4 regions of the Sporosarcina sp. FA15 genome follow, and region 2 is predicted to be linked to each of the others. Evidence: riboswitches for the same ligand, from Rfam matches in the RefSeq annotation. Region 2 holds a riboswitch; each other region holds the start of a gene.
The links. A riboswitch is a leader RNA that binds a small molecule or an ion and turns the genes downstream of it on or off. The one in region 2 is predicted to bind S-adenosylmethionine.
Positions count from the first base shown of each region.

Region 1: linked by a shared signal. The riboswitch ahead of ACP8HG_RS17310 (cyclase family protein) and the one ahead of ACP8HG_RS19780 (methionine biosynthesis PLP-dependent protein) in region 2 are both predicted to bind S-adenosylmethionine.
Region 3: linked by a shared signal. The riboswitch ahead of cysC (adenylyl-sulfate kinase) and the one ahead of ACP8HG_RS19780 (methionine biosynthesis PLP-dependent protein) in region 2 are both predicted to bind S-adenosylmethionine.
Region 4: linked by a shared signal. The riboswitch ahead of ACP8HG_RS17125 (methionine ABC transporter ATP-binding protein) and the one ahead of ACP8HG_RS19780 (methionine biosynthesis PLP-dependent protein) in region 2 are both predicted to bind S-adenosylmethionine.

Region 1 is NZ_CP188818.1:3,666,805-3,674,446, reverse strand. It holds gene ACP8HG_RS17315 (5-methyltetrahydropteroyltriglutamate--homocysteine S-methyltransferase) at 1-1,054, opposite strand, end outside; gene ACP8HG_RS17310 (cyclase family protein) at 1,217-1,954, opposite strand; SAM riboswitch class I at 2,182-2,296, opposite strand; gene ACP8HG_RS17305 (acyl-CoA thioesterase) at 2,493-2,969, opposite strand; gene ACP8HG_RS17300 (hypothetical protein) at 3,073-3,465, shown strand; gene ACP8HG_RS17295 (urease accessory protein UreD) at 3,513-4,244, opposite strand; gene ureG (urease accessory protein UreG) at 4,312-4,941, opposite strand; gene ACP8HG_RS17285 (urease accessory protein UreF) at 4,965-5,705, opposite strand; gene ACP8HG_RS17280 (urease accessory protein UreE) at 5,647-6,150, opposite strand; gene ureC (urease subunit alpha) at 6,253-7,642, opposite strand, start outside.
Region 2 is NZ_CP188818.1:4,156,042-4,163,683, reverse strand. It holds gene ACP8HG_RS19815 (methylated-DNA--[protein]-cysteine S-methyltransferase) at 1-500, opposite strand, end outside; gene ACP8HG_RS19810 (bifunctional transcriptional activator/DNA repair enzyme AdaA) at 484-1,077, opposite strand; gene ACP8HG_RS19805 (DNA-3-methyladenine glycosylase family protein) at 1,417-2,328, shown strand; gene ACP8HG_RS19800 (DUF2812 domain-containing protein) at 2,585-3,085, opposite strand; gene ACP8HG_RS19795 (PadR family transcriptional regulator) at 3,075-3,422, opposite strand; gene ACP8HG_RS19790 (ABC transporter ATP-binding protein) at 3,572-4,303, shown strand; gene ACP8HG_RS19785 (ABC transporter permease) at 4,300-5,055, shown strand; SAM riboswitch class I at 5,133-5,239, shown strand; gene ACP8HG_RS19780 (methionine biosynthesis PLP-dependent protein) at 5,317-6,438, shown strand; gene metC (cystathionine beta-lyase) at 6,435-7,619, shown strand.
Region 3 is NZ_CP188818.1:1,128,951-1,136,592, forward strand. It holds gene ACP8HG_RS05295 (transporter substrate-binding domain-containing protein) at 1-478, shown strand, start outside; gene ACP8HG_RS05300 (amino acid ABC transporter permease) at 573-1,280, shown strand; gene ACP8HG_RS05305 (amino acid ABC transporter permease) at 1,293-2,006, shown strand; gene ACP8HG_RS05310 (amino acid ABC transporter ATP-binding protein) at 2,031-2,786, shown strand; gene ACP8HG_RS05315 (TraB/GumN family protein) at 2,943-4,112, shown strand; gene ACP8HG_RS05320 (DMT family transporter) at 4,172-5,080, shown strand; SAM riboswitch class I at 5,247-5,347, shown strand; gene cysC (adenylyl-sulfate kinase) at 5,571-6,170, shown strand; gene ACP8HG_RS05330 (phosphoadenylyl-sulfate reductase) at 6,431-7,159, shown strand; gene sat (sulfate adenylyltransferase) at 7,160-7,642, shown strand, end outside.
Region 4 is NZ_CP188818.1:3,632,137-3,639,778, forward strand. It holds gene ACP8HG_RS17110 (M20 family metallopeptidase) at 444-1,643, opposite strand; gene ACP8HG_RS17115 (MetQ/NlpA family ABC transporter substrate-binding protein) at 1,664-2,524, opposite strand; gene ACP8HG_RS17120 (methionine ABC transporter permease) at 2,635-3,297, opposite strand; gene ACP8HG_RS17125 (methionine ABC transporter ATP-binding protein) at 3,287-4,312, opposite strand; SAM riboswitch class I at 4,491-4,602, opposite strand; gene ACP8HG_RS17130 (sulfite exporter TauE/SafE family protein) at 4,768-5,475, shown strand; gene ACP8HG_RS17135 (NAD(P)-dependent oxidoreductase) at 5,507-6,124, shown strand; gene ACP8HG_RS17140 (DUF4358 domain-containing protein) at 6,425-6,985, shown strand; gene ACP8HG_RS17145 (MBOAT family O-acyltransferase) at 7,206-7,642, shown strand, end outside.

The sequences.
Region 1 (7,642 bases), 490 kb from region 2:
CTTCTGTTAGCTTATTGCCGTGATGCGTTGAAGCGAATCCGCATTGCGGACTTAAGCATAGTTGTTCAAGTGGCACGTATTGTGCGGCTTCTTGAATACGCGCAATGACCGCATCCTTGTCTTCCATTTCTCCATTTTTCGAAGTAACAACACCAAGGACAACCTTCGCTCCGCCGTTTGGCACATGATCCAACGGTTTAAAGTCTCCTGAACGCTCGTCATCATATTCAAGGAAGAAGCCATCCACTTTTTCTTTTGCAAGAAGTGTGGGTGCAATCAGTGCGTAGCTTCCCTCAAACGCCCACGTCGATTGGTAATTTCCACGACATAGGTGTGTTGTTACGAAAAGATCTTCAGGTTTGTCTTCCAAAACGCCATTAATGACGCGTAGTGCCAAGTCGATTAGTTGTTCTCTTGAATAGGCTCCGTCGTTAAACGGGATATTCGGCGCAGAAAGCCCCGCAATATAGACATCATCCAACTGCAAGTAGCGTACACCAGCTTCGTAAAATGCTTTCAAAGCATCTTTGTATGCTTGAATAACATCTTTGGCAAATTCTTCAATGTCAGGGTAAATCGTTTCATCACGAATTCCGATATTAAAGAGCTGATTCGGACTTGGAATCGTTTGTTTCGCAACGGCACGGCCGCCTACGATTTCATTAAACTCAACAAAGTCTTGAATGAATGGATGATTAGGGTCAAACGAAATCTTGCCTGTGTTTCGAACGTTATATCGTTCTGTTTCAATACCATCAAATACGTAGCCAGTCTCTGGCACATACCCTTCAATTCCGTTCAAATGCTCCAAGAAGTCTAAATGCCACCACGTACGTCTAAATTCACCGTCTGTTACAAGTTCCAAGCCAACTTCGATTTGCTTATCAACCACCCGTTTAATTTCCTGTGTTTCTACTTCTCGTAATTGTTGTGCAGTAACTATGCCTTCTTTGAAGTCTTTGCGCGCTTTATGCAAATTATCTGGTCGTAGTAAACTTCCAACGTGATCCGCTCTGAATGGTGCTTTCGTTAGTGTTGTCGATTGATTTGTCATGGTATATTCCTTCTTTCTTTTTTAGAAGTAAATTACGGTTTTATTAGGTCAGGAGTGCAAATGAGCAAATCCTCTTTTTTTCTTATGGCTATTACGCGAATGAGCGGACCTTTTTTCTTTTCTTACGGCGGGAGCGCGAATGAGCGGGCCCTTTTTCTTTTCTTACGGCAGGATCGCGAATGAGCGGACTGGGAATCCCGATGCTTTTTCTGGCTTCGGAACGATGTTAAAAATGACCGCGCCTTTTGAGGGCACTTTATCTAGGTTTGTTAATAGCTCAATTTGGTAGGTATCTTGTTCAAGAACATAATATTCACCTAACAGAGCTTGGTTCTTTTGAAAATCAATGGCTGAATCCGTATCGAAAGTTTCATGACCGACAGCCTTTACTTTTCTTTCATCAAATAAAAACTTCAAAGCAGCAAGGCCCCAACCCGGTATACGGTTATTCCCATCGGCATCTTTATTGCAAAATGCCTCATTATCCGGCCAGCGTTTGCCACAATCTGTGCGTAATGCCACAAATGTACCTGCCTCAATTTGCCCGTGCTGAGCTTCAAACTTCAGAATATCTTCAACAGTTAATGTAAAATCATGGTTTGCATCAGATTCTTTCGATTTATCGATGACCACCAGCGGTAATACCAATTCTTTCAAACCCAATTCATCCAAGTATCTTGTATCACGAACGAAGTGAATTGGTGCATCAATATGTGTGCCGTACTGTCCCGCAAATTTAAAGCTCTGTGCGAAAAATCCATCATCGTGATCAAATAATGTTGTAAACTCTGCTGCATCAAATGCTGAAAAACGGGGTGAGTCAGGCCCGAAAGTATGTGTTAAATCAACCCATTCTTTCTTTTTTAATAAAGCAATTGCATTGATTAATTCATTTGACACAATAATTCTCCCTTCATTTTTTGAAGGTAACTTTAGTCTCCAGAAGTAACAAAAGCGAAGGGCGCCCGCTTAGATGCGTCAGGCATAAGATGAAGATGCGTAGCGGCGTTCTTTGCCGCAGAGCAGCTTTAACTTATGACCCAAGCATCTGGCGCCCGGAGCCTAGACGAAACAAAAAACCTCTTCTAAATTTCAAGAAGAGGTTTTGGCGAATTCGCTATTTGCTCTTCTCATCTCCAAGCAGTAAGCATTACACTTACGCTTCTGGAATTAGCACAGTACTTTTACAAGTCTGTTGCTGAGGTATCATCGGGCCAGTCCCTACACCTCTCTGGATAAGAAAGTTACGTATTTAGTTGTTAATTAGTACAATACAGTCTTCCGAATAGATTGTCAATACACAAAACATTAATTATTTAGATTATACTAGTTTTTACAATGAAACATTTTATGTGAAAAGTAGAAATGGCTTTGAAATGATACGCGGCACAACGGAAAAAAACCCACAACTTGCGTGGGCTTTTCCATAACAAATTATTTAATGTTTCATCTCACTCCGCAATTTCCGATGTTCACGGCGTGCGGGGCCTGTTTCAAATAGACTCTTTTCAGCCTCTGTTTCCGGATAAATGCCCGGCACAGGAGTAGGCTTGTTATTTTCATCCATGGCAACCATCGTTAGGAAGGATTCGGTTGTTAGTTTTGTTTCGCCCGTAAGCAGGTTCATTGAATGGACCGATACAAACACTTCCATCGATGTACGGCCTGTTGACGTGACAATTGCCTCAAGTTCAAGTACATCTCCAACACGCGCCGACGATACAAAATCGACTGAATCGATTGAAGCAGTTACAACCGCTGTTTTTGAATGTTTCATTGCCGTGATATCAGCGATTTCATCTATATACGCGAGAACTTTTCCGCCGAAAATTGTCTGCAGATGATTGGTATCTGGCGGCAGTACTAGCTTCGTCTGGATTGTTCGTGATTGGCCCATTGGTCTTTTTTCTTGCATACGACAAACTCCTTTGTAGTAGAACATATTCAATTTGTGATAAAAGGAAACTTTTCCATCAATCATTCCGTATATATAGTATACACATACTGGGGGAAGATTAATGCTGAAATTTATTGATAAATACTATGAAAAAATCACCTGGTCGATTATATTACTTGGACTTATTTTATTGTTTGTAGCAAATGACTATCTATCACTCGTATTATTTTTATATCTACTTATAAGAGCTTTAAAATCTAGGGATTCCATCCGTAAGACACTTCGGACAACGCCTCTAAGTACTATGGTTATTTATGCGATAGGTATGATTGTACTTCTTATAGCGCTGGTTTTCATCATGCTTTATTCAGGGGATTTCATAAAGAAGTATAACATTCCAGTTTTCTTGCAATACATTTACATCGCTGTTGTCCTAGTCGGTTCGATGTTTCTCTATACCTGGTTGATGGATTTTTTAATAAAAAAATGGAATAAAAAAAGGGTATCGAAGTGATGTAAAACATCAAACCCAAAGAGGACACCCCTCATTGGAGTGTCCTCTTAAACTATTTCTGCCAACAACGCGTATACACGCTTCATCTCTTCCTGCATCGTCCACTGATCAACGGCAAGCCATCTGCAATGGATTGCATTTCCTTCAAGCCTTGTCATACCAGCTTTTAAACCTTCTTCAACCCGCAATGTTTCTTGTATTGCGCGGACGTCGACATCTGCGGCTTTCGGCGATACGAGCCAGATTGAACCGATATACATTGCAGTTTCCAGTACACCGATATCACCAAGTGCCGTTTCTTTTGGTGAGAAATGCAGAGAGTCAAAAGCAATTAATTCATCCTCGACAAAAATTTTGAAATTCGTATTGAACGATTGGTAGTCAAATATCTCACCGCGCTTTTCACGTCCTGGGGCAACGATTTCACCCCATAATATGGTTGCATCGCGTGCGATTCGAAGTGTCGTGTCACCTCGGAATTTTGCATCTACAAAAGGAATAATTACTTCTGGCATCCATTCAAGGCGTGCCCCTTCTCCGAGTTCGATGTTAATGGTCTGTACACAAGTGTCTCCGGTATGCGATGGATAGATCTTTAAAGCGGACTGCTGAACCAACCTTACGCTACTATCTGGAGCAAGCTTCACTGTAATGTCATTTCGATCCCCGGCGACCATGCCTCCAGAGGACTCCATTATGTAGACAGTCGCTGTCGGGTTTTTCCCTTCGTACAGTTCACGACTCGCCTTCAATGGAGGCTGTTGGAAAACATGAGGCATCCGTGTGTAGCCTCTTCTTGGCTCAAATTCCAAGTCAAGTTTTCCGTGGTGGATGGCGCGAGACGGCTTAAGCATTTGAACCAGCGGATCCCGCACCTTCTAATAGCATATTGTGCTTGATCCAAGCAACGACTTGGTCAACATTTTTCTGTGTTCTTACATCTGTAAAAATGTATGGACGTCCGTTACGCATTTTTTTTGCGTCGCTATCCATTAGTTCAAGATCAACGCCAACGTATGGAGCAAGATCCGTTTTATTGATCAATAAAAGATCAGAACGCGTCAAAGCAGGTCCGCCTTTTCTCGGAATATCCTGACCTTCTGCAACGTCGATAACATAAATATAGCCGTCGACAAGCTCTGGGCTAAATGTAGCGGACAAGTTGTCTCCGCCGCTTTCCACGAAAATAATATCGAGGTCTTCAAAACGACTTTTCAGTTCATCAATTGCTGCGAAGTTCATAGAAGCATCTTCGCGGATAGCCGTATGTGGGCAACCTCCCGTTTCAACACCTAAAATGCGATCCGCTTCAAGTACACCGCTATTTATTAAAAATTGAGCGTCTTCACGCGTGTAAATATCGTTCGTAATGACCGCTACATTATATTCTTTGTGCATCGCACGTGTAAGTTGGTCGACGAGCGATGTTTTGCCCGATCCAACTGGTCCACCTATGCCAATACGTACTGGTTTCATTTATAAAAACTCCTTTCAATCCATCATGAAATAAATAATCTTGAGAACAAATACTCATGCTTCATAGAAGCAAGTTCAATACCTAACGCGTTATTACTAATATCGGCTTCTGTCAACGTAGCAACTAATTTAGCCGCTTCCGTCACATGTCCAATCAATTCATACGTTACTTGGACGCCAGTTGTTTGACCGAACGGCACAGCACGGACCGCATTTTGGACGAGTCCGTTAAGCGATGCAAACAAATACGTCATGACCGCATGATGCGCACTGACGCCTGTCGTCGCACTGTAAATACCATAAAGAATGGCGTAATGACCTTTAATCTCTTTTGCATCAATACGGGCTTTCCAGTCCGCAAGGAAATCATCTGTTCCGAGTGGAGACACAGTTTTAATAAACTGTCTTCCTAGTTTCACACTTGCCTCACGTGATTCCTTCGCAAGTTTGATTGCCCCGCATAATTGCTCCAAATAGAGAAGTCGCTCGATATCCTGTTCCTGAGCCGCAGCATACGCTTCTTGAATTAAAATCGCATCCCCACGCACCAGGTTTTGAAAAAGAAACGACGTACAATAAGCGACCAAATCCTCTTTCGTCCGGATCACATCTTCCTGAATATACGTCTCCATGCCATACGTCTGCGTAAAGGACCCAATCGGAAACGCGGAATCATGAATTTGAATTAATCGTAAAAGGGCAAGATCAGTGAGAGTGTCCTCGGTATTTGAATGGTTGTTTGAATCGTCTTTCAGTTGTTTCATATGCGACACCCACTTCATCTAGCAATTTATTCAACGTATGATCTGCACGCACGATGACTTCGTTTTCCTCGATTAATGCCGGTGTATGGCGGTTTCCAAGTTCGAAAGCCGTTTTACCCATTTCCGTCATGTTTTTCGGGCTAATCACGATAACCGGCTCCATTTTTGTGCGAACGGCAATACGACGTGAGTCATCCTCGAATAAGATATCGCCATATTGTAACGGCTGGTGTTCATGATGATGATGATCGTCGTGGTCATGATGTTCGTGGTCCTCATGGTGCTCTTGTTGTTCAAGTGACAACGCGACATCTGTACCTTGATCTGTTTCTTTGCGTAGAATGCGTTTACTCAATTCTTCCCAGTCAAGTTCAATCCACTCTGTCTGTTTACCAGCAATTTCTTCTTCCGTTCCAATGTTACCAATGACTTTAGTTATAAGCATTTGGCATCCTCCTTTATCGGCATGTTCAATAGGATGAGGCCGAAATGGCTGTAAAATATCTTTTCAACCATTTCGAGCTTTCCCCTTCATTATTTTTAGTAATTAAAACAGGAAGTAACGTTGTGCCATCGGGAGAACGCTTACTGGTTCACACGTAGCAAGTACACCGTCAATTTTCACTTCATATGTTTCTGGATTGACGTCAATTTCTGGTGTTTCACTGTTATGTTTCATGTCTGCTTTACCAATGTTACGGCAGTTTTTAACAGTACCAATCATTTTCTTAAGACCCAATTTTTCAGGTAGGCCTTCTTCTACTGCAATTTTAGGAAGGAACGTCATTGCCGCGTGTTGTGGTGCTTGACCGTGGAAACCAAACATACGGCGTCCCATCATCGGTTGCGGAGTTGGAATAGACGCGTTTGGATCACCAGTCATTGCGTAAACAGCAATTCCGCCTTTAATAACAACTTCTGCTTTCACACCGAAAAACGCAGGCTCCCAAAGGACAATATCCGCCAGTTTCCCTTCTTCGAGTGAACCGACTTCATGGCTGATTCCGTGTGCAATCGCTGGGTTAATATTTAGTTTTGAAATATAACGTTTTACACGGAAGTTATCATTGTCTTTTCCTTCGTCTTGCGGAAGTGGACCGCGTTGCATTTTCATTTTGTTTGCTGTTTGGAACGTACGCATTGTAACTTCACCTACACGTCCCATCGCTTGTGAATCGGATGACATAATACTAAGAATACCTAGATCTTGCATAATGTCTTCTGCAGCGATTGTTTCAGGACGAATACGTGAATCTGCGAATGCTACATCTTCAGGTACATCGTGTTTCAAATGGTGACATACCATAAGCATATCTAAATGTTCATCGATTGTATTTGTCGTAAATGGTTTTGTCGGATTCGTCGATGCCGGCAAAATATTTGGGTATGCAGCCAATTTCAGTTGGTCTGGCGCGTGTCCGCCGCCTGCTCCTTCTGTATGGAAAATATGGATAACACGCCCGTCAATTGCCTCAATCGTATTTTCAACAAATCCAGCTTCATTGAGCGTATCGGAGTGAAGCGCGACTTGGATATCGAATTCATCTGCAACGATAAGACTCTGATTAAGAGCATCTGGAGTCGCACCCCAGTCTTCATGAATTTTCATACCGATTGCACCTGCACGGACTTGTTCAATAATTGGTTCCGTTGTAGATGCGCTCCCTTTTCCAAGTAACCCAACGTTGATTGGTAAATCTTCAACTGCTTGTAACATTCTATGAAGATGCCACTCGCCCGCCGTCAAACTCGTCGCTTTCGAACCTGCGGCCGGGCCTGTCCCACCACCGATGAATGTAGTCGTACCTGCGTTAAGTGCAGTTTCGACTTGCTGAGGACTAATGAAGTGAATATGCGTGTCGACAGCACCCGCAGTTGCAATCAATCCTTCACCCGCATACACTTCTGTTCCCACGCCGATGATCATATCCTGATCT
Region 2 (7,642 bases):
TCTAGAAGTTGCTCTTTCATCTCTAAACCGGCCCTGAAACCACCTAACTTACCACTTTTCGCAATGACACGATGACAAGGAACAATAATTAAGACCGGATTGGCACCAATAGCGGTTCCAACAGCTCGTACCGAATTCGGCTTTTCAATCCGTTCTGCAATTTCCGAATATGAAACAGTCCGTCCGTACGGAATTTCTTGCAAGGCCTTCCAGACAATTTGTTGAAAAGGAGTACCGTGAAGATCGACTGGCAATGCAAAATCCCTGCGTCGCTCTTTCAAATAACCCATTAACTCAACTGCGTGTGGCTGTAAGATATCCGCTTCTTCTATCAGAACATGACTTGGAAGCCGTTTGTTCACCCACGCTTCCAGTTCTCCGAATGGTGCATTCGGGGTACCTATATAGCAAAGCCCCTCTGTCGTCGCAGCTATATACATTTTCCATTGTGAGTGATTAAGCAATGTCCAATACACGTTATTTTTACTGTTCTTCTCCACTAACCTCTACCTCCCTCACTAGTTTTCGATATTGTTTTGGTGTTTGTCCAGTTTTCATTTTGAATAGCGTGATGAAATAGGACGGATTCCGAAGCCCCACGCTTACCCCAATTTCAGCAATGGATTTATCGGTTGTAGTAAGTTCAGACATCGCTTTCGTTATTCTGATCTTTTGGATATATTCAACAGGCGTCAGCCCCGTGATTCTTTTAAATGTTCGCTGAAGGTGATAAGGACTTCCATGGCACATGTCTGCAAGTATTTCTAACGTCAATGGCTCCTGAAAATGCTCGTTTATATATTCTCCAATTTGGATAGTCCATTCTTCATCAGGTAAACGCAGCCCACCCGGCTTACAGCGTTTGCAAGGTCGGAATCCATCTGCTAGCGCTTCCGCCGCATCATTGAAAATACGGACATTCTCTTTTTTTGGATCTCTTGATTTGCAAGATGGTCGGCAAAAGATACCCGTCGATTTCACGGCATAAATGAAGATTTCATCAAACCTTACGTCGTTATGTCTAATTGCTTGCCACTGTTCGTCAGTCAACTGCCTGACTTGTTGATGATCGCTCACGGAATCACCTCTTTCTCTTACCTTAAGTATACCTCCTCTATTTCCAAAAACAATTACGCCTCGGCGTAATTGCGTCCAGATTTTGAATCGAGCTTGCTCGATTGACTCCTTTCAAAATCTGCGACATCCGCCGGAGGCTTTATCTTTGTTCAGCGGGCATTTGGAAACCGCTGAACAGGTAAACAAAACAGCATTCACCTCCCACCTATGGAGGTGAGAGTCTTCTGCTGAATAAAGATAAATGCTTTTCAGGACGTAACAGCAAGATAGCGAAACTTTTCCACCTGGGATTATGGTACAACTAAACATATAGATAAGATGCAGAGGAGATTTTTTAAAATGCTAGTTAATCAACAAGATTATTTGATAATAGCCGTTCCGAAAGAGTTCAATTTCAAAGAAAATATCAGCTATATGTCCAGGTCAAACAATGAGTGTATGTTTGAAATCCGTGATGGTAAAGTGATCAAGGCAATTCCAGTTGGGAATGAGATTCTATTAGTCGAAGTCAGCGAAAATACAGAGGGTAACCTTCTGGTTCGGTTTATAGAAAAATATACACCGTCTAGCGATAGCGTCCGGGATATGGTCGTCCATTATGTACGTGATTGGTTCGATCTCGATACTGATTTGAAACCTTATTATGAGATGGCGAAAAGGGATCCATTGCTTCAACAAGCAGTAAGTGAGTTTTATGGATTGCGAAACATCGGAATCCCTGACCTGTTTGAAGCGTTATGTTGGGGAATTCTTGGACAGCAAATCAATCTGACATACGCATATACGTTGAAAAGGCGCTTTGTGGAGACGTTCGGAAATTCGATTGAATGGGAAGGACAGTCATATTGGATATTCCCTGAACCAGAGTACATTGCGAAGCTTACAGTCGAGGATTTATCGTCATTAAAAATGACCGTAAAAAAATGTGAGTACCTGATTGGGGTTGCACAGCTTATCGCAGATGGAAGCCTATCCAAAGCTCAGGTATTGGGAACTGGGAACTTTAAGGAAGCGGAAAACATGCTTATCAAAATCCGCGGAATTGGGCCCTGGACTGCAAACTATGTCTTAATGCGCTGTTTGCGTTTCCCAAACGCGTTTCCAATTGCTGACGTCGGACTTCATAACGCCATCAAACATTTGACAGGAGCAGAAGAAAAGCCAACGAAAGAAGAAATTTTAAAGCTTGCTGCACCATGGGAGAACTGGGAGTCCTATGCGACGTTTTACTTGTGGCGTTTTCTTTACTAAGATCAAGTAATTTCATGATTGGTTATTCAATCACCTCCCCTTGGAGATAAAATAGAAGGGCAAACTCAAATTGTTTGCCTCCACTTTTTTATTAAATCATCTCGCTTTATTTACCAAGGGGGTTTATCTTCATTCGATAATCCAATCATATATATAGAAAAGAATATCGCTAAAACAGCGGTTACAATCAAGGTTGTAATGACGATTGGTGAATGAATTTCAAATAGTACTTGCTAGAATAAGCGTCATTTATTAGTCAATAAAAATCAATTTTTCTCTTCAAGGAAATAAAAATGTAAAAGTACAAAAGAATAACAAGCATAATGATAACCGTCAGAATTATTTGAGACAACTGACCTTTCCACGTCAAAAACAATCCAATTTGCGATGTTAACAAGATTATGAAGAATACCAGATAAAATTTCATCATCCGCTGAAACGTTTCTTTTACTGACTCACCATCGGAATAAATCTTTTTTACCCCTGATTCATTTGCTTCTGTACGAAAATAATGAAATTGCTTTAGAGCGCTGTCTACATATTGCCAACCGGCATCTTTACATAGTTGCATATACTCTTCATTCGCATCCCGGAAATCAATTTGATAGACATATGATTCATTAGGATTTTCATCGAAGGTATAGGTAAATAATCCATACTTTTTAAAATGAAATCCTTGGCGTGACATATCCGTCAGCCACTGCTCTTCTTTATCAACACTCGAAGCAAGAAAAATCTTGAACCTTTTAACAGTCATCTTCTTCGCCCTCCATTTCTTTTATGATGCTCCTGGCGTTTTTCACAAGTGATTCAAGCCTCTTAAACTCAAGCTGAAGCACTTCTTTACCTAAGGGTGTCAGCTGATTATACTTGCGGCGTTCTGCATCATCTATGTCTACTTTTTGAATGATTTTCTGCTTTTCTAATTTTCCTAGTGCTCCATATAATGTGCCGGGACCCATTGTAACTTCCCCCCGACTTATTTTTTCTACGTCCTGCATAATGGCATATCCATGACGTACTTCCCTTAAGGACAGTAAAATATAATATGTTGCCTGCGACAATGGTAAAAAACTTTCTGGCTGTTTTATCATTCTTTCACCTTCTCACTATATCGCTTATCGTTATATCGATTAACGATATAGTAACAAACATTTTTTGGAATTGCAATAGATTTTCCTTGCATGACAAAACTACCTAGATTAGAATTATTATAAATAAGAAGCTGGTAGGAGAGAATGTAATGTCCAATTTTTATAAACCCGCCCTACATTTTCATGACGTCAATTATTCCATTGGTGACGTACATATTTTAAAAAATATCACGGGCTCCTTTCCGGAAGGGAAAATCACAACGCTCGTCGGCCCTTCTGGAGCAGGAAAAACAACATTGCTTAAATTATGTAACGGGCTGATCTCATCTACTTCAGGAGATATTTTCATTCACGATAAACTCATTTCCACATATGAACCCGTTGAACTACGCCGCCATGTCGGGATCGCACTTCAAAGCGCACCAATGATTAAAGGCACCGTCTATCATAACTTAGCTCTCCCTACGGAACTTCAAGGTAAAAAATTGCCTGAACAGGATGCCATTAAAATTCTAGAAGACGTCGGATTAGATGTGCAATTTTTACATCGTAAAACCAATGAATTATCCGGTGGTCAGCGTCAAAAAGTATCCATTGCTCGCACACTAATCAACCGTTCTGAAATCCTATTACTGGATGAAATCACATCCGCCTTGGACCGAACATCTTTACATGAAATCGAAGAATTAATCGTCAAAATTAACCGGGTGTATGGCACAACCATCATCTGGATAACACATAATTTAGAACAAGCCTTATCAATTGGAGATTACACTTGGGTTCTAATGAATGGTCAAGTCATTGAAACTGGCGAAAGTGACTTATTAAAATCACCAACAAATGAATTTGTGAAGCAGTTTGTGCAAGGAGGCGTAGAATGAGTTATCTTACGTTATCCATTACACTTATATTTGTAATCATACCCTTACTACTATCAAAGACTCTACGTTTAGATTTGGAAAAAGACACAATCATTGCGACAATTCGGTCCATTATCCAATTGCTTATGGTCGGCTATATTCTTAAATTTGTCTTCGATTCTGAAAACATATTGTACATTTTGTTAATGGTTACATTAATGATTGCAGCGGCAACACAAAACACCCGTAAGAAAGGAAAAGCAATCAAAGGAATCACTTGGAAAATCGCGGTCACATTACTTTTTGTAGAAGTACTAACCCAGAGTATTCTACTAGGCTTTCAAATCGTACCGCCAACCGCACAATACATCATTTCAATTAGCGGCATGGTGATTGGCAACTCAATGGTGCTATCAATCCTATTCCTTAACCGCTTCACAGCTGAGATTGAAACGCATCGTGATGAAACCGAACTCATCCTTTCTCTCGGTGGAACGCCAAAACAGGCCATTCATAGACAACTCATCAACGCAATCAAGGCAAGCATGATCCCGACAATCGAAAGTCAGAAGACAATGGGCTTGGTTCAACTTCCAGGTATGATGAGTGGTCAAATCATCGCAGGTGCGGACCCCATCCAAGCGGTTCAGTTCCAATTGCTCATCATATTCCTATTATTGACGACCGCTGCAGTGACAAGTGTATTGCTTGGCTTTTTATCATATCCAAGTCTATTCAATCAACGGATGCAGCTGCTGAAAGACAGATTTTAATAATTCGCTCTTGTTTTATTTTCCATGTCATGATAAAGTTATTGAAATTGTTCTTTTCACATAATTCCATAATTTGATTCTTATCAAGAGAGACCGAGGGATTGGCCCTATGACGTCTCAGCAACCAGCCTGTTCAGGTACGGTGCTAATTCCTTTAGGTGTTCATTTCCCTAGAAGATAAGAAGATAGTCTACGATATTTCGGGGACCCTCTTCTTATAGAGGGTCCCCTTTTGTAATCTAAAAGAAAAGGGTGACTACAATGACAAAACAAAGTTTGAATACAATCCTAGTCCAATTAGGCAACAACAGTGATCCGAAGACGGGCGCTGTCAACCCTCCGATTTATTTATCAACTGCGTACAAACATAAGGGGCTCGGTCAATCGACTGGCTACGACTACACACGGACAAAAAATCCAACCCGCTCCATATTGGAAGATGGAATTGCAAACTTAGAGAGCGGTGATGCAGGGTATGCATGCAGTTCTGGTATGGCGGCGATTCAGCTTATCTTGACACTGTTCCGTCCTGGAGATGAATTGATTGTCCCAGAAGATATTTACGGTGGCACATATCGCTTGCTCGAACAATATTCCGACGTTTATTCAATCGGTACAACGTATACGAGTTTCGCCGATGTGAACGAGACCGAAAAGTTGATAACTTCGAAGACAAAAGCGCTCTTCATAGAAACACCGACCAATCCACTCATGCAAGAATTTGATATTCGGCAGTATGCAGAACTGGCTCAAAAGCATGATTTACTGTTGATTGTCGACAATACATTTTTAACGCCTTATTTCCAGAGACCGATTGAATTCGGGGCTGACATTGTCATGCACAGCGCAACGAAATATATCGGTGGACATAACGATGTCCTCGCGGGACTTGTCGTTGCAAAAGGTGAAAAACTTTGCGAACAACTTGCCGCCAACCATAATGCTATCGGCGCAGTCCTCTCCCCTTCCGATTCTTGGCTAATCATCAGAGGGCTGAAAACACTGCATTTAAGAATGAAACAGCATGATGAAAACGCGAAAATAATCGTCAATTATTTGAAAGATGAACCACTTGTTACGGACGTTCTCTATCCAGGAAAAGGTGGAATGCTATCATTTCGACTGAACGATAGTGAATCGGTCGGGCCATTCCTTGAAAATCTGCAGCTCATTACATTTGCGGAAAGTCTAGGCGGAGTGGAAAGTTTCATTACTTATCCAGCAACGCAAACCCATGCCGATATTCCTCGTGAAGAACGAATACGACGTGGCGTCTGCGACCGACTTTTACGTTTCTCTGTCGGAGTCGAGGAGGCTGACGATTTGATCGCAGATTTGAAGCAAGTGTTTGCAACTTTGAATAGCGGGGTGCTACAACGATGAGTTTGAATAAAGAACGGTTGGAAACGACTATTATCCATGCTTCGACACGCGGGGATTACGAACAAAAAACAGGTGCTGTCAACGTTCCTATCTACTTATCTTCAACGTTCCATCAGGAAAGCTTCGATGCATTTGGACCGTATGATTATAGCCGTTCGGGCAATCCAACGAGGGATGCGTTGGAAAAAACGATTGCCTCACTAGAAGGCGGTTCGCGCGGATTGGCCTTCGCTTCCGGAATGGCTGCCATCTCGGCTACATTTATGCTCCTTTCTTCGGGTGACCATATCGTGGTTACCGAAGATGTCTACGGCGGCACATACCGATTCGTAACCGAGGTATTACCGAAATTCGGTATCGACCATACATTTGTAGATCTAGTGAATGTAGATGAAACCGCACGTGCAATCCGTCCAAATACAAAAGTAATCTATATTGAAACACCATCCAACCCGCGTTTGGGCATTACAGATATTGAAGCGATTGTTGAACTTGCAAAATTGAATGACTGTCTGACGTTTCTCGACAACACATTCATGTCGCCACTTTACCAGCGTCCACTAGATCTTGGAGTTGATATCGTTGTTCATAGTGCTACCAAGTTTTTATCGGGGCATAGCGATATCATTGCTGGGCTAGCGGTTACAAAGGGGGAAGAACTTGGCAATCGATTGGCCTTCATTCAAAATTCTTTCGGCTCTATTCTAGGCGCACAAGATTCTTACGCGCTAATCCAAGGAATTAAAACGCTAGGTGCCCGTTTAACACAGTCATCCGAATCGGCGAGTAAAATAGCCTCGTACTTGAACGACCACCCGTTAGTAGAAGAGGTGTTTTATCCAGGGTTAGCAAGTCATCCAGGACACGCAATCCACTCGAAACAATCGACAAGTCCAGGCGCTGTCTTATCTTTCCGTTTGCCAAACAGAGATGCAGCAAAGGCCTTTGTTGAAAACGTTCGGATACCCGTTTTCGCAGTAAGTCTAGGCGGAGTTGAATCAATTCTCTCCTATCCTGCAACGATGTCCCATGCCGCCATGCCTAAAGAACAACGGGAGAAACGTGGTATTACCGATGGTCTGCTACGTTTTTCTGTTGGACTCGAGCATGTCGATGACTTGATTGCCGATTTTGATCAAGCCTTGATTAAAACAAGTGAAAAAGTTGCCATACCTAATTAAGTACCATTAAAGAAAACATTATT
Region 3 (7,642 bases), 1.6 Mb from region 2:
TGCGGGTCTTGTGCTTAAGAAAGAGAATGAACATATCAAATCCCTATCAGACTTCGCTTCTGCCGGCTTTTCGTTGGCACCTATTGCAGCTAATAATGCTCAATACACTGTAATTGATGAATATAACAAAGAAAATCCGGGTAATAAAGTGCAGTTGAAAGCTGGAGATGCTTTCACAGTTGACGTTGTTCAGTGGGTGAATGAAGGTCGCGTAGATGGTGGTGTTATCATTGAGGGTCCTTTTGAAAAGCAAGTGACTGCTGAAGATGGCCCGTATCATAATCTGGCAGACGAGGTTGTTTACAATGAATTTGCAGTCATAAAAACATGGCCTTTATTCAATAAGAAAGAACAGGAATTTGCGGATGCCTATGATCAAGCAGTTAAACAATTGAAAGAAGAAAAGAAGACAAGTGAATTAAGCACATCGTTTTACGGCAGAGATTTGTTTGAAGTGTTGGATGCTGTAGAGAGATAACGCTAAAGATATAAAGGCTGTTGGGTGTGCGATATGCTCAACAGCCTTTGTCAATCAAATGGTTACAATTTGAAAATGAAAGCGGGGTGGATACATGGAGAAGTATTTTGACGCATCATATATATGGGAGTCCATCCCACTATTAATTCCTTTTTTAAAAATGACATTTATGGTTGCAGGTCTTTCCGTCCTGTTCGGTACGTTCCTGGGCTTTATCTTAACGGCGGCGAAAATAGGGAAAAGTAAATTTGCAAGGAAGGTAGCTAATGGTTATACAACGATATTAAGGTGTATACCCTCTATCGTACTCCTTTTTTTAGTATATTATGGACTTCCTGCAATCGGTGATCGTGTCGGTCTGAATTTGAACAATATACACACAGCTGTATTTGTCATAATCACTTTTACACTTCAATTTGCGGCGGCTATGTCCGAGGTCATGCGCTCAGCTTTTCAATCAATTGACAAGGGACAATTTGAGGCTGCAGTAAGTGTTGGGCTAAGCAATTCACAGGCTTATAGACGAATCGTATTTCCCCAAGCTTTTGTAGTCGCATTACCGAACTTTGGAAACAGCTTGCTGGCAGTACTTCAAGAAGGATCGTTAGCTTATACAATCGGGTTGATAGATGTTGTCGGAAAAGCAAATCTTATTATTGCGGGCAACTATAACGCACATGCATTAGAAATATTTCTTGCATTAGCAATTATTTACTGGATACTTTCAATAGCAATTGAACAGTTCTTCTTAAAATTAGAGAAAGTATTTAGTAAGGGGAAACAAGGATTGAAAACTGCATAAGGGGGTGAGAAAGTGTCTGAAGGATTAAATTACAAGTTTTTAGTAGATACATTTTTTATCGCATTATCAGGTGTTCCTATAGCGCTATTCATTACAATTGTAGCTTTGCTCTTTGCGTTGCCGTTAGGATTTTTACTGGCACTAACAAGAATCAATCGAATTCCCGTGTTACATCGTTTTGCACAAGTATACGTTTCTTTTGTCAGAGGAACCCCAATTATCATTCAGATTTTCATCGTCTATAGTAGTGTCCCCTTATTGCTAAGTTCACTATTTACAAAGTTTAATATTGGGATGAATGTGTATGATGTGAATCCAATTTGGTACGCATTCATTGTCTTCACTTTTAACACTACAGCGGTCCTGATTGAAGTTTTTCGCTCTGCACTAAGCACGGTGAACAAGGGGCAGTTGGAAGCTGCCCAATCAGTGGGGCTAACGAATGTGCAAGCATACAGAAGAATTATTATCCCACAGGCATTGGTCGTTGCAATGCCGAATATCTGTACAGCGACAGTCAACTTAATCAAAGCGACATCTCTCGGGTATGCAATGTCATTACAAGAAATTACGCTGAAAGCAAAAGTGGCAGCGAACGCAGGCTACAATTATGTTGAGGCCTATATCGATATCTTTCTTGTCTATTTACTGTTATGCAGTGCAGTCGAATTCGCATTTAAACTATATGAAAAACGTTTGAGTAAATATAAACCGTCAGTCGTTTAAGTATGAAAAGGAGGGATCCGAAGCATGTTAGAAATTAGAGATATCCATAAGTCATTCGGTAAAACTGAAATCTTAAAAGGTGTTGACGTAACAATAGATAAAGGCGATGTTGTTGTTATACTGGGGCCAAGTGGATCCGGTAAGACAACATTACTGAGATGTATCAATTTTTTAGAAAAAGCGGATCAAGGCCGTGCTATTTTTGGGGATATAGACGTGAATTTAAAAACAGCATCCAAAAAACAAATCCATCAGATTAGACAGAAAATCGCTTTTGTATTTCAAAACAATAATTTGTTCAATAATAAAACAGCTTTAGAAAACGTTACAGAAGGACTTATTATCGGAAGAAAAATCCCGACAGCAGAAGCGGTTGAGATAGGGAAAAAAGCGTTGGATAAAGTGGGGCTATCGGATAAATACAATGCATATCCCAGTGAATTATCGGGAGGGCAGCAGCAAAGGGTAGGCATTGCAAGAGCAGTTGCTTTGGATCCAGACATTATTTTATTTGACGAACCAACTTCTGCATTGGATCCAGAATTAGTCGGGGAAGTTTTGACAGTTATGAAGAATATCGCGAAAGAAGGAACAACTATGTTAGTTGTCACACATGAAATGGGTTTTGCGAAGGATGTAGCTAACAAAGTAATATTTATGGATGGGGGAGTCGTAGTAGAGGAAGGAGCACCCCATGAAATCTTTGTAAATCCAAAGGAAGAACGAACACAGAAATTTTTAAAAAGGGTATTGCCCGAGGACTTTACGTATCATATTTAATAGTCATTATCCATGAGGGTGACTTTCATTATATTAATAATGAAAGATAATTGAAATTTCATTCAAACTGATTCATTATAATAACTAGACCGTCTTTTTAGTAAACCTTGGCTTAAGGTTGCTCAGAAGAAATAAGTTCATAAAGGAAGTTTGTCAATGCAAGAGACTAACATTACGAGAATAGAATTAGACGGTAGAGAACTAATACTTATTGGAACTGCCCATGTTTCCAAGCAAAGTGCAGAACAAGTAAAAGAGGTAATCGACAAGGAAAGACCCGATTCAGTATGCATTGAATTGGATGAACAAAGGTTTCAATCTATAATGGATAGTAATAAGTGGAAAGAAACGGATATTTTCAAGGTGATTAAAGAGAAGAAAGCTACATTGCTCTTAATGAATCTGGCAATATCCTCCTTTCAAAATCGTTTGGCAAAGCAATTTGATATTAAACCTGGACAGGAAATGATTCAGGGGATTGAATCAGCAAAAGAAGTCGGTGCAAATTTGGTGCTGGCTGACCGTAATATCCAAATTACTTTTTCCCGAATTTGGGGGAATATTGGACTTAAGGGGAAAAGTCAGCTTCTGATGTCGGTTTTTTATAGTATCTTCAGCAAAGAGACGATTTCTGAAGAAGAATTGGAGAAAATGAAATCAAAGGACACGCTAAATGCCGTTCTAACTGACTTTACGGAATCATTTCCAAGGTTAAAGACGCCCTTAATCGATGAGAGAGACCAGTATTTAGCACAGAAAATCAAAGATGCACCAGGTAAAAAGGTCGTTGCAGTCATTGGTGCAGCACATGTTCCAGGGATTACAAAAGAAATCTATAATGACCATGATTTAGTCGCATTAGCGCAAACACCACCAAAATCAAAAATCCCAAAAATTATCGGATGGGCAATTCCGATTCTTCTATTATCAATTATCGCCTACACCTTTATCGCAAATCCATCTGCCGGTTTCGATCAAGCGTTAAGCTGGGTCTTATGGACAGGTAGCCTGTCAGCTATTGGTGCTGCGGTGGCTCTTGGACACCCGCTGGCCATTTTAGCGGCCTTTGTTTCAGCCCCTATTACTACCTTGCATCCACTGATAGCGGCCGGTTGGGTTTCAGGAATTGTTCAAGCATTTTTTCGCCGCCCAAGTGTTGGTGACTTTGAAACGCTTTCTGCAGATGTTTTTACGATTAAAGGTTTTTGGGCAAATAAGGTGACACGGGTCTTGCTGGTAATTGTTTTGACTAACTTGGGAGGAACGTTGGGGACCTTCTTAGGCGGAGCCGACGTTATCCGTGTATTCTTTGAAAACTTAAAGTGAAATCAATTGATCAGCATTTTCTTTTAAACGTTTTATAGTAATAATGAGGTGGGGACCGGATGAATCGAATCAGTTTTTGCTTGTTAGTGATTTTGACGACTGGACTAATGGGTTCTTCTTTTACAATAGGGAAGTTAGGGTTAGCCTATTCGTCTCCACTCCTATTAGTCGCTCTGCGTTTTACGCTTGCAGGGATTATTATGGCAACTATCGTTAAAATCTTAAACAAGCCACATCCAGTAAAAGCAATCGACTGGGTGTGGCTTGTTCTAATTGGACTTTTCCAAACAGCTTTTGTGATGGGCTGTATATTTATGGCACTGCGTACAATCACTTCTGGAGAGACGTCTATCCTAACGTTTATGAATCCTTTACTCGTTGTCGTTTTTGGGACGCTTTTTTTAAAATCGCGTTACCATATTCAGCAATGGATAGGTGTACTGTTAGGTTTTATCGGGGTTTTTCTCACGTTAGGTTCACATCTTGACTTTAAAGTCGGTACCATATTAGGGCTTTTGTCGGCTGTTTCATGGGCGATTGCTACGCTATTGATAAAAATACATGGTTTCAAATTTGATACGTATGTAATGACAGCCTATCAAATGCTTTTTGGTGGATTAATTCTCTTTCTGGGAAGCTTACTACTGGAAGAGACTTTCTTTAAAATGACTACTCAATCTATCCTGATTTTGTTATGGCTTACCATTGCAGCCTCAATTATTCAGTTTTCTATTTGGTTTTATCTTCTCCAAAGAGGTAATCAAGAACGAACTAGTGCATTCCTTTTTTTAGCGCCATTCTTCGGTGTACTCACAGGATGGTTTTTACTCCATGAAAGACTAACCTGGTCTATCCTTTTTGGTGGATTACTAATATTTGCAGGAATCTTTCTTGTTAATTGGAAAAATAATTATGAAAAGGAAATAGAGAAAACCGATGAGAACAACGAAAGGTTAAGTGAGAGTTAACTAACATGTTTCCTAGCGCACTGAAAAGTAGTTTAAAGTGCCTATTATATCTGCAAGAAGATCGCCTTTAATTCCAACTAAACTGATATGATTGAAAATAAATTCTGATAAGTCATTGACTTTGAATTTTCGATAATGTAGTATTGGTCTCAACTTAATAGTTTATATCTTATCTAGAGAGGTTGAGGGACTGGCCCGATGAAACCTCGGCAACAGACTGTTTAGTACTGTGCCAATTCCAGTAAACGAAAGTTTAGCAGATAAGAGGAGTAATATGTGTTCGATTCTATTAACCTCTTCTTGCTCTATTTAGAAGTGGTTTTTTTATTTCTTTACTGTAAAGGTTGTAAGTCATTTATCATTTTAACAATTTCATACATGCTAATTAGACAACTAAAGGCAACTTTCTAATCGATTATTTGAATCGGAAAAAGGTGTCTTTTTTGTATATAAAAATTAAACTGAAACAAATGATTTAGGGGGGCAAACAATGACAGAGTCTACAAATATCGTTTGGCATGAATCAGAGGTAACAAAAGAAAATCGTCAAGAACTAAAGGGCCATAAGAGTGCTATTCTTTGGTTCACTGGGCTATCAGGGTCAGGGAAATCAACAGTTTCAGTAGCGCTAGAAACAGAGTTACACGCGAAAGGCATTCATACTTATCGACTGGATGGAGATAATGTCCGGCACGGTTTAAATAAGAATCTAGGGTTTAGTCCAAATGATCGGACGGAAAATATTCGCAGAATCGGTGAAGTTTCAAAACTAATGGTCGACGCTGGCTTATTCACATTGACAGCATTCATATCGCCTTATCAGGAAGATCGAGATCAGGTGCGAGAAATTGTCAAATCCGATGAGTTTATCGAAATATACGTTAAGGCAAGTTTAGAAACTTGTGAAGAACGGGATCCGAAGGGGCTTTATAAGAAAGCAAGATTGGGTGAAATTAAAGGTTTTACAGGAATTGATGCTCCTTATGAAGAACCTGTTAACCCGGAAATAATCATTGATACCAATCAATTAAATATTGTAGAGTCTGTCAAAGCCATCGTTTCTTATTTAAAAGAAAATAACTATATCTAAAAAAATTACTAAATGCGTAACATATTGGGGTTTTAGGAATAGAATGTATTTAAACCTACTTGACACATAGGATTAATAAAGTTAGTATAAACGCTAATCACATGCCGACTGGAAATCAAGAAGCTAATGGACAATCGTGAACATACGAACAATTCGCTGACTAAAAAATTAGAGGCGACTTTAATCAATAGTAGATTAAAGTCGCCTTTTTTAAAAAAAGATAATGTAATAGAGTTATTGAGTTTAGAGGGGGGATTAGTATGGCGAAGTTGACGTACAAATCTTGGGCTGAGACTAGTGAAGTTTTTCCAATCGATGACGAGTCAAAAGGTGCGTTAAACGTCTTGCGATGGGCTTACGGAGAATACGACGATGAACTTGTATATGCGTGTAGTTTTGGGGTTGAAGGTATAGTAATGATAGATTTAATCTCGCAAATAAAACCAACTGCTAAAGTGGTCTTTCTCGAAACCGGATTTCATTTTCAAGAAACGCATACCTTAATCGATGAAGTAAAGAAACGTTATCCAAAGCTTGTAATTGAAATGAAGACTCCCGGCTTAACGGTTGAGGAACAAGCTGACAAGTATGGCGATCGACTATGGGAAAGACAGCCGGATCGTTGTTGTCATATGAGGAAAGTAATTCCACTCCGTGAAGCAATGAGCGGTACGACCGCTTGGTTATCAGGACTTAGGCGTGAACAATCACCATCAAGAAGTCAAACAAACTTTGTGAACAAAGATGAAACCTTTCAATCGGTTAAAATTTGCCCGCTGATTCATTGGACGTGGATTGATATTTGGGATTATGTAAAAAAACATAATTTGCCTTATAATCCACTCCATGACCAAGGCTATCCCAGTATCGGTTGTTCACACTGCACATTCAAAGGGGATACAACGACGGGGTCGAGGTCAGGGCGCTGGGCAAATCAGGCGAAGACAGAGTGTGGCTTGCATAATGCTAACGAAAATGGGGGAATTTAAATGAGTTTGAGTCAACCGCATGGTGGTACATTAATTAATCGCTGGAATCCTGGTTTTCAATACGAAGGAATAACTGAAACAGTTGAATTAGACGAAATTGCTAGTAGTGACTTGGATTTGATTGGTACGGGTGCTTATAGCCCTTTAAGTGGATTTCTTACAGAAGTAGACTACAATTCTGTTGTTACAACAATGAGATTATCTACTGGAGTACCTTGGACAATTCCGATTACATTGCCAACGACAGAGGTGAACGCACAAGGTATCGCTGTTGGGAAATTTGTGAAATTGGTGAGAGATGGAGTTGTCTATGGTGTTCTCGAAGTATCGGATATTTTCACACCAGATAAGGAAAAAGAAGCTAAACTAGTCTATCAAACGACAGACCGTGAGCACCCAGGCGTCAAGAAGTTGTTTGAGCGCCCTAATGTCTACCTGGGTGGAACCATCACACTGATTCAGCGAAGGCCGCTGAATGAGTTT
Region 4 (7,642 bases), 520 kb from region 2:
CTATCCGATCAAATAGCATGCGAACCGAGCATAAAAGTTACTACCCAATCAAATAGCGTGCGACCCGAGCATATAGGCTTGCTACCCGATCATATAGCATGCGACCCGAGCATATAAGCTTGCCAACCAATCAAATATCGTGCGACCCGAGCATATAGGCTTGCTAACCAATCATATAGCTTGAGAGACCGAGCATATAGGCTTGCCACCCAATCATATAGCTTGAGAGACCGAGCATATAAGCTTGCCAACCAATCAAATATCGTACGACCCGAGCAAATAAGCTAGCTACCCAATCATATAGAGTGAGAGACCGAGCATATAGGCTTGCCACCCGATCATATAGCGTACGACCCGAGCATATAGGCTTGCCAACCAATCATAATAGCATGAGAGACCGAACCATATCCCCTCCGCGAACGGATCAATACATCACACTGCTGTTATGCTTTTGCTGCAAGTGCTCTTTCAAATTCCTCTTTCACGCGATGAAGAAGTTCGGCATCCGTTAGCAGCCTATACCCCGTAGACGCAAGTGCTTTCGCTCCTGTAATCAATGCTTGGTTGCCAAGCTCCGATTTTGCAGCTTCCCTGAATTCAACCGTATGGGCAATCAAGTCATCTGGCCCGATTTTAATGTATGGATGTGCAGTCGGAACTACATAGCTAATGTTGCCCGCATCCGTCGAACCTTTGCCTTTCCGTTTTTCGGTATGGACGACTTCACCAAGTGTTTCAAGTTCCACGTGTAACGTTTCATCCAATACGGAGTTCAGAACGAGGTCTTTCACTTCGTTTTGGAAACGTTCAATTTTAACGGTTGCACCCGTTGCAAGGGCGGCGCCTTCAGCAATATTCCGGACTTTGTCAGAAGTCTCGACTGTTTTCTGCCAAGATTCCGCACGGATGTAAAAACGTGCAGATGTGTATTCGGGAATAATATTGGGTGCATCGCCGCCGTGTGTAATAATACCGTGGATGCGGACCTCAGAAGGCAGCTGCTGACGCAGGGCGTTAATGCCGTTGAACAGTTGGATGACAGCGTCCAGCGCATTGATACCTTGTTCAGGAGAACCTGATGCGTGAGCTGGTTTTCCGTAAAAATGAAAATCGAGTGGGTCCACAGCGAGTGATTCACCTGTTGTAGCTGTCTTTCCAGATGGATGGATCATGAGCGCAACATCTACGTCCTTTAAATAACCGTGTCTAACGAAGCTGCCTTTTGCGCTGCCATTCGGACCGCCTTCTTCAGCTGGTGTGCCTAAAACGACAACGCGGCCGCCCGTTTCAGGAAGCGCTTCGGCAAGTGCAATCCCCGCTGCAACACTTGTTGTTCCAATAATATTATGTCCGCATGCATGTCCTAACCCAGGAAGTGCATCATATTCAGCAAGGTAAGCGATTGTCGGACCTTCTTTTCCACTGTCTTTCACAGCATAAAACGATGTTTCATGACCAGCAACCGCTGTTTTTACTTCAAACCCTGCATCTTCCAACAGCGCAACATGTTTAGCACTTGCATACACTTCTTCGTTTCCGATTTCCGGGTTTGCATGAATTTCCTGACTCGTTTGAATATATAAGTCATGGTTCTGTTCAATTGAATGGAATAATATGTTCGTCTTTTCATTTACAATGCTCATTATGAATGCCCCCAGTTCAATTATTTTTTAAGGTCTTCAAAGACGGTATCAATCTCTTCCGGTGTTAACTTAATAAGATATGATCCGCCTTTTGTATCTTCTTCGATAGCTTTTTCAATATCTTCTTCTTGATATAACTCAACGATCCGTTTGAATGTTTTATTGTTTTTTTCTTTCCCGCTTGCTACGATTAAATTCACATATGGGTAAATACTCTCATCGTCACTTGATTCTCTAAAGAGTGGATCCTCTCCTGGTGAAAATCCTGCTTGTCCAGCAATTCCGTTGTTAATAATCGCGGCAGTCACATCTGGCAATATACGAGGTGTTTGTTGAGCAACCATAGGAATGATTTCTAGGTTCAATGGATTTTCAGTGATTTTTGTCGGGTCACCAAACAATCCAAAGTCATCTGAAAGTGAAATTAAATCAGCACTTTCTAGTAGGCGTAGCGCACGTGCTTGGTTTGAAGGGTCATCTGGAATCGCAATTTTGTCGCCTTCTTTGATTTCAGAAATATCCTTAATTTTTTCAGAGTAAACGCCAAGTGGTGCAAACATCGTCGAGCCAATTGGAACAAGTTCATTTTTACTTTCTTTTACATATTGGGATAGGAACGAGAAATGTTGGAATGCATTTAAGTCGATATCGCCTTGTGCAAGTGCATTATTTGGCAATGTGTAATCTGCGAATTCGACAAGTTCGATTTCAATTCCTTCTTTTGCCGCTTTTTCTTTCAGCAATGGCCATTGGACACCATCTGCACCGTTGACACCAATTTTCACTTTGACTGTATCACTATTTCCGCTTTCTTTCCCGCCGCAAGCAGCGAGTACAATAGCAGTTAATACTGCTAAACTTACTAACCATAATTTCCTCATTTAATTCGTCTCCTTTTAGTTGAATGATTGTATTTTTTAAAGATTATTAAGTATAAGATTCTTTGACCTGGAACAGTGTCTAGCTCCAGGCATCTTGCACTTTTCCCAGATTACCGACGCATGATTTTTTTAGAAAGTGTATTGCCAAGCCATTGTGCTAATTGCACCATGATGATTAAAATGACGACCGTAACGAGCATGACACTACCGTCGAACCGTTGATAACCGTATGTCATCGCGACATGTCCAAGACCTCCGCCGCCAACTGTTCCGGCAACTGCCGAGAAATCGATCAGACTGACGGAAACGAAGGTAAGTCCTAAAATAAGTGGACCCAATGCTTCTGGTATCAAAACCGTGAAGATAATCCGAAGAGGGCTTGCACCCATTGCCTGTGCTGCTTCAATAACGCCAGGATCAATGCTGACCAAGTTATTTTCAACAACTCGGGCAATGACGAATGTTGCAACAATTGTCATCGGAAAAATGGCTGCTGCGGTTCCGATTGTTGTCCCGACAACTAATCTTGTCAGTTGTGAAATGGCTACTAAGAAGATGATGAACGGAACAGGCCGAACGATGTTAATGACTATATTTAATATTTGAGAAACAAGTTTGTTTTCCAAAATATTATTTTGCCTAGTGACAAATAATAGCAGGCCAATTGCAATTCCAAAAATGGAACCAAAAACGAGAGTGGCGATTACCATGATCAGTGTTTCACCGGTTGCTTCTACAATCCGGGGCCAAAATGTAAGCCAATCAACGTTCATCTTGTAGGACCTCCTCTATGTCTACAATTAATTCAAGTTCTTTTAATACATGGCTTACAGCATCCGTTTCTCCTTCAAATGAAACAAGTAGATTGCCAAAAAATCGTTCCTGTAATTCTCGAACTGAACCGTAAACGATGTTGAAATCAACATCGTGTTTACGTGTAACTTTTGAAAGAACAGGATCACTTGCAATATCTCCTTTGAAAATAACTCGATATAACTTGGTACCACCTTTTGATTGCCACTCATTAATCAATTTTTCTGAAGGTAGATCCTGCTGCACGGATTGGATGAATCGTTGTGTTGTCGAATGTTGAGGATCAGTAAATGTTTCAAAAACATCACCTGTTTCGATTACTTCTCCATTTTCCATGACCGCTACTTTGTCGCAAATTGTTTGAATAACATGCATTTCATGTGTGATAAGGAGGATTGTAATACCCAAATCCTTATTCACCTTTTTCAACAACCGCAGTATATCGGCGGTCGTATCAGGATCTAGTGCAGATGTGGCTTCATCACAGATTAGGATGTCTGGTGAAGTGGCGAGTGCTCTGGCTATACCTACGCGTTGCTTTTGCCCTCCTGATAGTTGGTCCGGATAATCTTTAGCTTTATCGGCCAGGCCAACGAAGTCCAATAATTCCTCGACGCGTTCCGCAATTGCTTTTTTTTGCATTCCGCCAAGTTTCAAAGGATACGCGATGTTTCCTGCAACTGTCCGTGAGTTCAGCAAGTTGAAGTTCTGAAAAATCATGCCGATGTTGCGACGTTGCGTCCGTAAATCTTTTGAGGATAATGTACTGACGTCGATGTCTCGAATGAAAACAGAGCCTGAAGTCGGGCGTTCAAGCATATTTACTAACCGTAGCAATGTGCTTTTTCCAGCGCCGCTAAAACCGATGATGCCGAAAATTTCACCTTTTTCAACGAAAAGAGAAACATCTTTTACCGCATGTACCTCACGCTTCCCAAGGGCGAACGTCTTGGATGCATTTTTAAATTCAATCATGTATTGACCCCCTAAGTACTTCGTTAATTCTGTGCGGACAACGGATGCAACTAGCAAAATGACTTGTGACCCCGAGCATCTGGCCGCTGAAGCTAGATAGTTGTAAGAACGAAAAAAATCCCTCTTTTTCTTAAAATAGATAAGAAAAAGAAGGATTCTAATAAAAGAAGCCATCTCGTTCTCATCTTCCAAACGCATACGCGTCTGTAGGAGTTGGCACAGTGTTCATTGGTCATGAACCTGTTGCCGAGATGTCATAGGGCCTGTCCCTCGATCTCTCTGGATAAGAAAGTGATGTAGTGCTATTCGATTGTTGCAAGAATTGAATCTAACTCTAGTGTGCAAATTAGGTAAAGTCAATGAATTTACTAAAGTAAAATAATTCAGATTACTAATAGTCGTAAACAATTTCAGAATTCTGATACACTTAAAGTGATAGAGAAAGCGGTGTGAGAATGACAATTTTTATATTTATTAGCATTATACTTTTTGCGTCCATTTTACAGACAAGTACAGGATTTGGTTTTTCGATCATGGCGACACCTTTTCTACTCATGATTTTCAATCCGATGGAGGCCATTCAGATAAACCTAGTTTTGTCGCTTGTTATTTCGAGCGCACTTATTGCTAAAATACGTAAAGATGTGGATACAGACCTATTAAAAAAGTTGATAATCGGGAGCTTATCTGGACTGCCAATTGGTATCATTTTGTTCATTTCGGCGGATATCAACAAATTGAAAACGGGCATAGGCATTGTTCTTCTTTTGCTAACACTGCTGCTTGTCCTGAACCTTCGAATTAAGAGAACTAAACGTGGGGACTTTGTTGTTGGCGGATTATCCGGTACATTGACGACAGGAATTGGCATGCCAGGTCCGCCGCTTTTGCTCTACTTTGCAGGAACAGCTATGCAAAAAGAAACATTACGTGCAACGACACTCGCGTTTTATTTATTCATCTATTCCGTTAGTCTACTCATTCAAGTGCTTTTTGTTGGTACAAATAAAGGTATCTGGACCTCAATCGGAATGGCACTGCCGCTAGTATTTGTTGGATTGTATCTAGGACAACTACTATTCCGTCATATCAGTCAAAAGACCTTTCGGATCTTCACATATGGTATTTTACTATTTACGGGCGTTTATTTATTAATAAAATGAGAAAGTAATTTATAGAATGGAGATGTTTCTTATGAAAATCGCATTGTTTGGGGCAACAGGGCGTGTGGGTGGGGAAGTCCTAAAATTAGCATTAGCAGAAGGGCATGAAGTGACGGTACTTGTCCGTTCACCTGAGAAATTGGCGCCACATGATAGGTTGACGATTATCCAAGGTGATGTCCGTGATGTTGTAGCAGTTTCGGATGCCGTTGCTGGAATGGACGTTGTATTCAGTTCGCTAGGTACAGACCAGACAACAACGTTGACTGAGGCAGTTCCTCATATGATAAGAGCGATGGAGGATACGGGAATTAATCGGCTAGTCACAATTGGGACAGCAGGCATCTTGCAAAGTAAGATTGATCCCGAAAAACTGCGTTATGAAGCTGGAGATACAAATCGTCGACTAACTTTTGCAGCGGAGGAGCACCATAAAGTGTATGACAGGCTGCGTCAATCGAGGCTTGAATGGACAATTGTCTGTCCTACTTATTTGCCGGATGGTGTTGCGGTGGGTGACTACAGAACTGAGCGCGATTTGTTGCCAGAGGAAGGTAAACAAATATCCGTTGGTGACACAGCTGCTTTTGCTTACGGCGAACTACTGCAAGGCGATAATATCGGGTTTCGTGTAGGAATTTCATATTAGTAAACAGAGTAGTACTGTCGTTGACAGTGCTATTTTTGTACGGAAAAGCATCACTCTTTTATGGAGTGATGCTTTTTATTTGGAAAATAAAAAGTTACTTTGCTGGCCACCATAGTAACAATGTTTCATGTGAAACACTGCGTTGTTAACCCCATAGTAACGGGCAGAACCCCCATCCCGATTGAAGTTTCACTTTATAAATAAGTTCCAAAAAATGCCTGAAACGAAAATAAAGATCATCCGTCAAATCAGTTAGCAGCCAAAGTAACTGCTAGTTGAAAGGTTGGGGAGGAATTTTTTATGAAAAAAAAGTTTGGAATGCTTATATGTGCAATGGTTATCTTTACGATGGTGGGTTGTTCGGGATCAGGATTAAATGACGGTATAAAGGACGAAGTTTCCGTCAAAGACATAATGGAAAGTGTTAAGGGGCAAGTTGTACAAGATATAAAAGATGCAGGATTCGACGATGGACAAACTGATGAGGAAATTCTTCAAAATTATGTGGAGACGAATTTAGTAAATGCTAAAACAGACGATTCAATGACACAAATATTTATGGAGCGAACAGAACTTGATAAAGAGTTACTAGCAGAAGGTTTGATGTTCAACTCTATGTTTAATATCAATTCGGATGAAATAATTGTCTTGAAAGCGAAGAATGAGGAGGACGCAGAATCATTGAAAGCCTCGATGCAAAAAGAATTAGATGCACAAATACAAACATGGGAACAATATCTTCCTGATCAATATGAAAAAGTGAAAAACAATGTGTTAAAAACGACAGGTGATTTTGTTCTATACGTTACGTATGGCAATGTAGATGCAGTAGAGCAGATTTTTGATGAAAAAGTAAAGTGAATTCTAAAGGTGCTTATTTCGCGACTTTAGAAGCCTCTAGCGGATGTCACGGATTTTGAAGGAATCTAAGTTTGCCGCGTCCTGCGTCAATGTTTGCATGCCTGTATCCTGCAGGCACATGCTCAATTCAAGATTCGGACTAAAACACAGGCCGAGGCGTATTTGAAGGGCGCTGAATATAAGCGCCTTTCTACATAGCAAAAGCTAGGAGAGTGATTGTGTGGTATTCAGTAGCTTATTATTTCTATTTTTCTTTTTACCAACTACATTACTCCTTTATTTTTGCGGTTCTAGAAAGATGAAAAATGGCATTCTCCTTATCGTTAGTCTTATCTTTTATGCATGGGGAGAACCTGTTTATATATTTTTAATGATTTTTTCGGCTATTACAGATTATTTTCACGGGTTATTTATTCAAAAATACAGGTTAACTGCGCCGCTTAAAGCGAAGCTCGGATTACTTTCATCTATTGTTATTAATCTAAGTTTATTGTCTTTTTTCAAGTATGCAGACTTCCTAATTGAAAACATCAATAATTTATTCGGCATGAATGTAAATGCCTTAGACCTTCCATTACCGATTGGCTTATCTTTTTACACATTTCAAACGATGTCGTATGCAATCGACGTGTATCGTGGACGGGTGAAAGCACAACA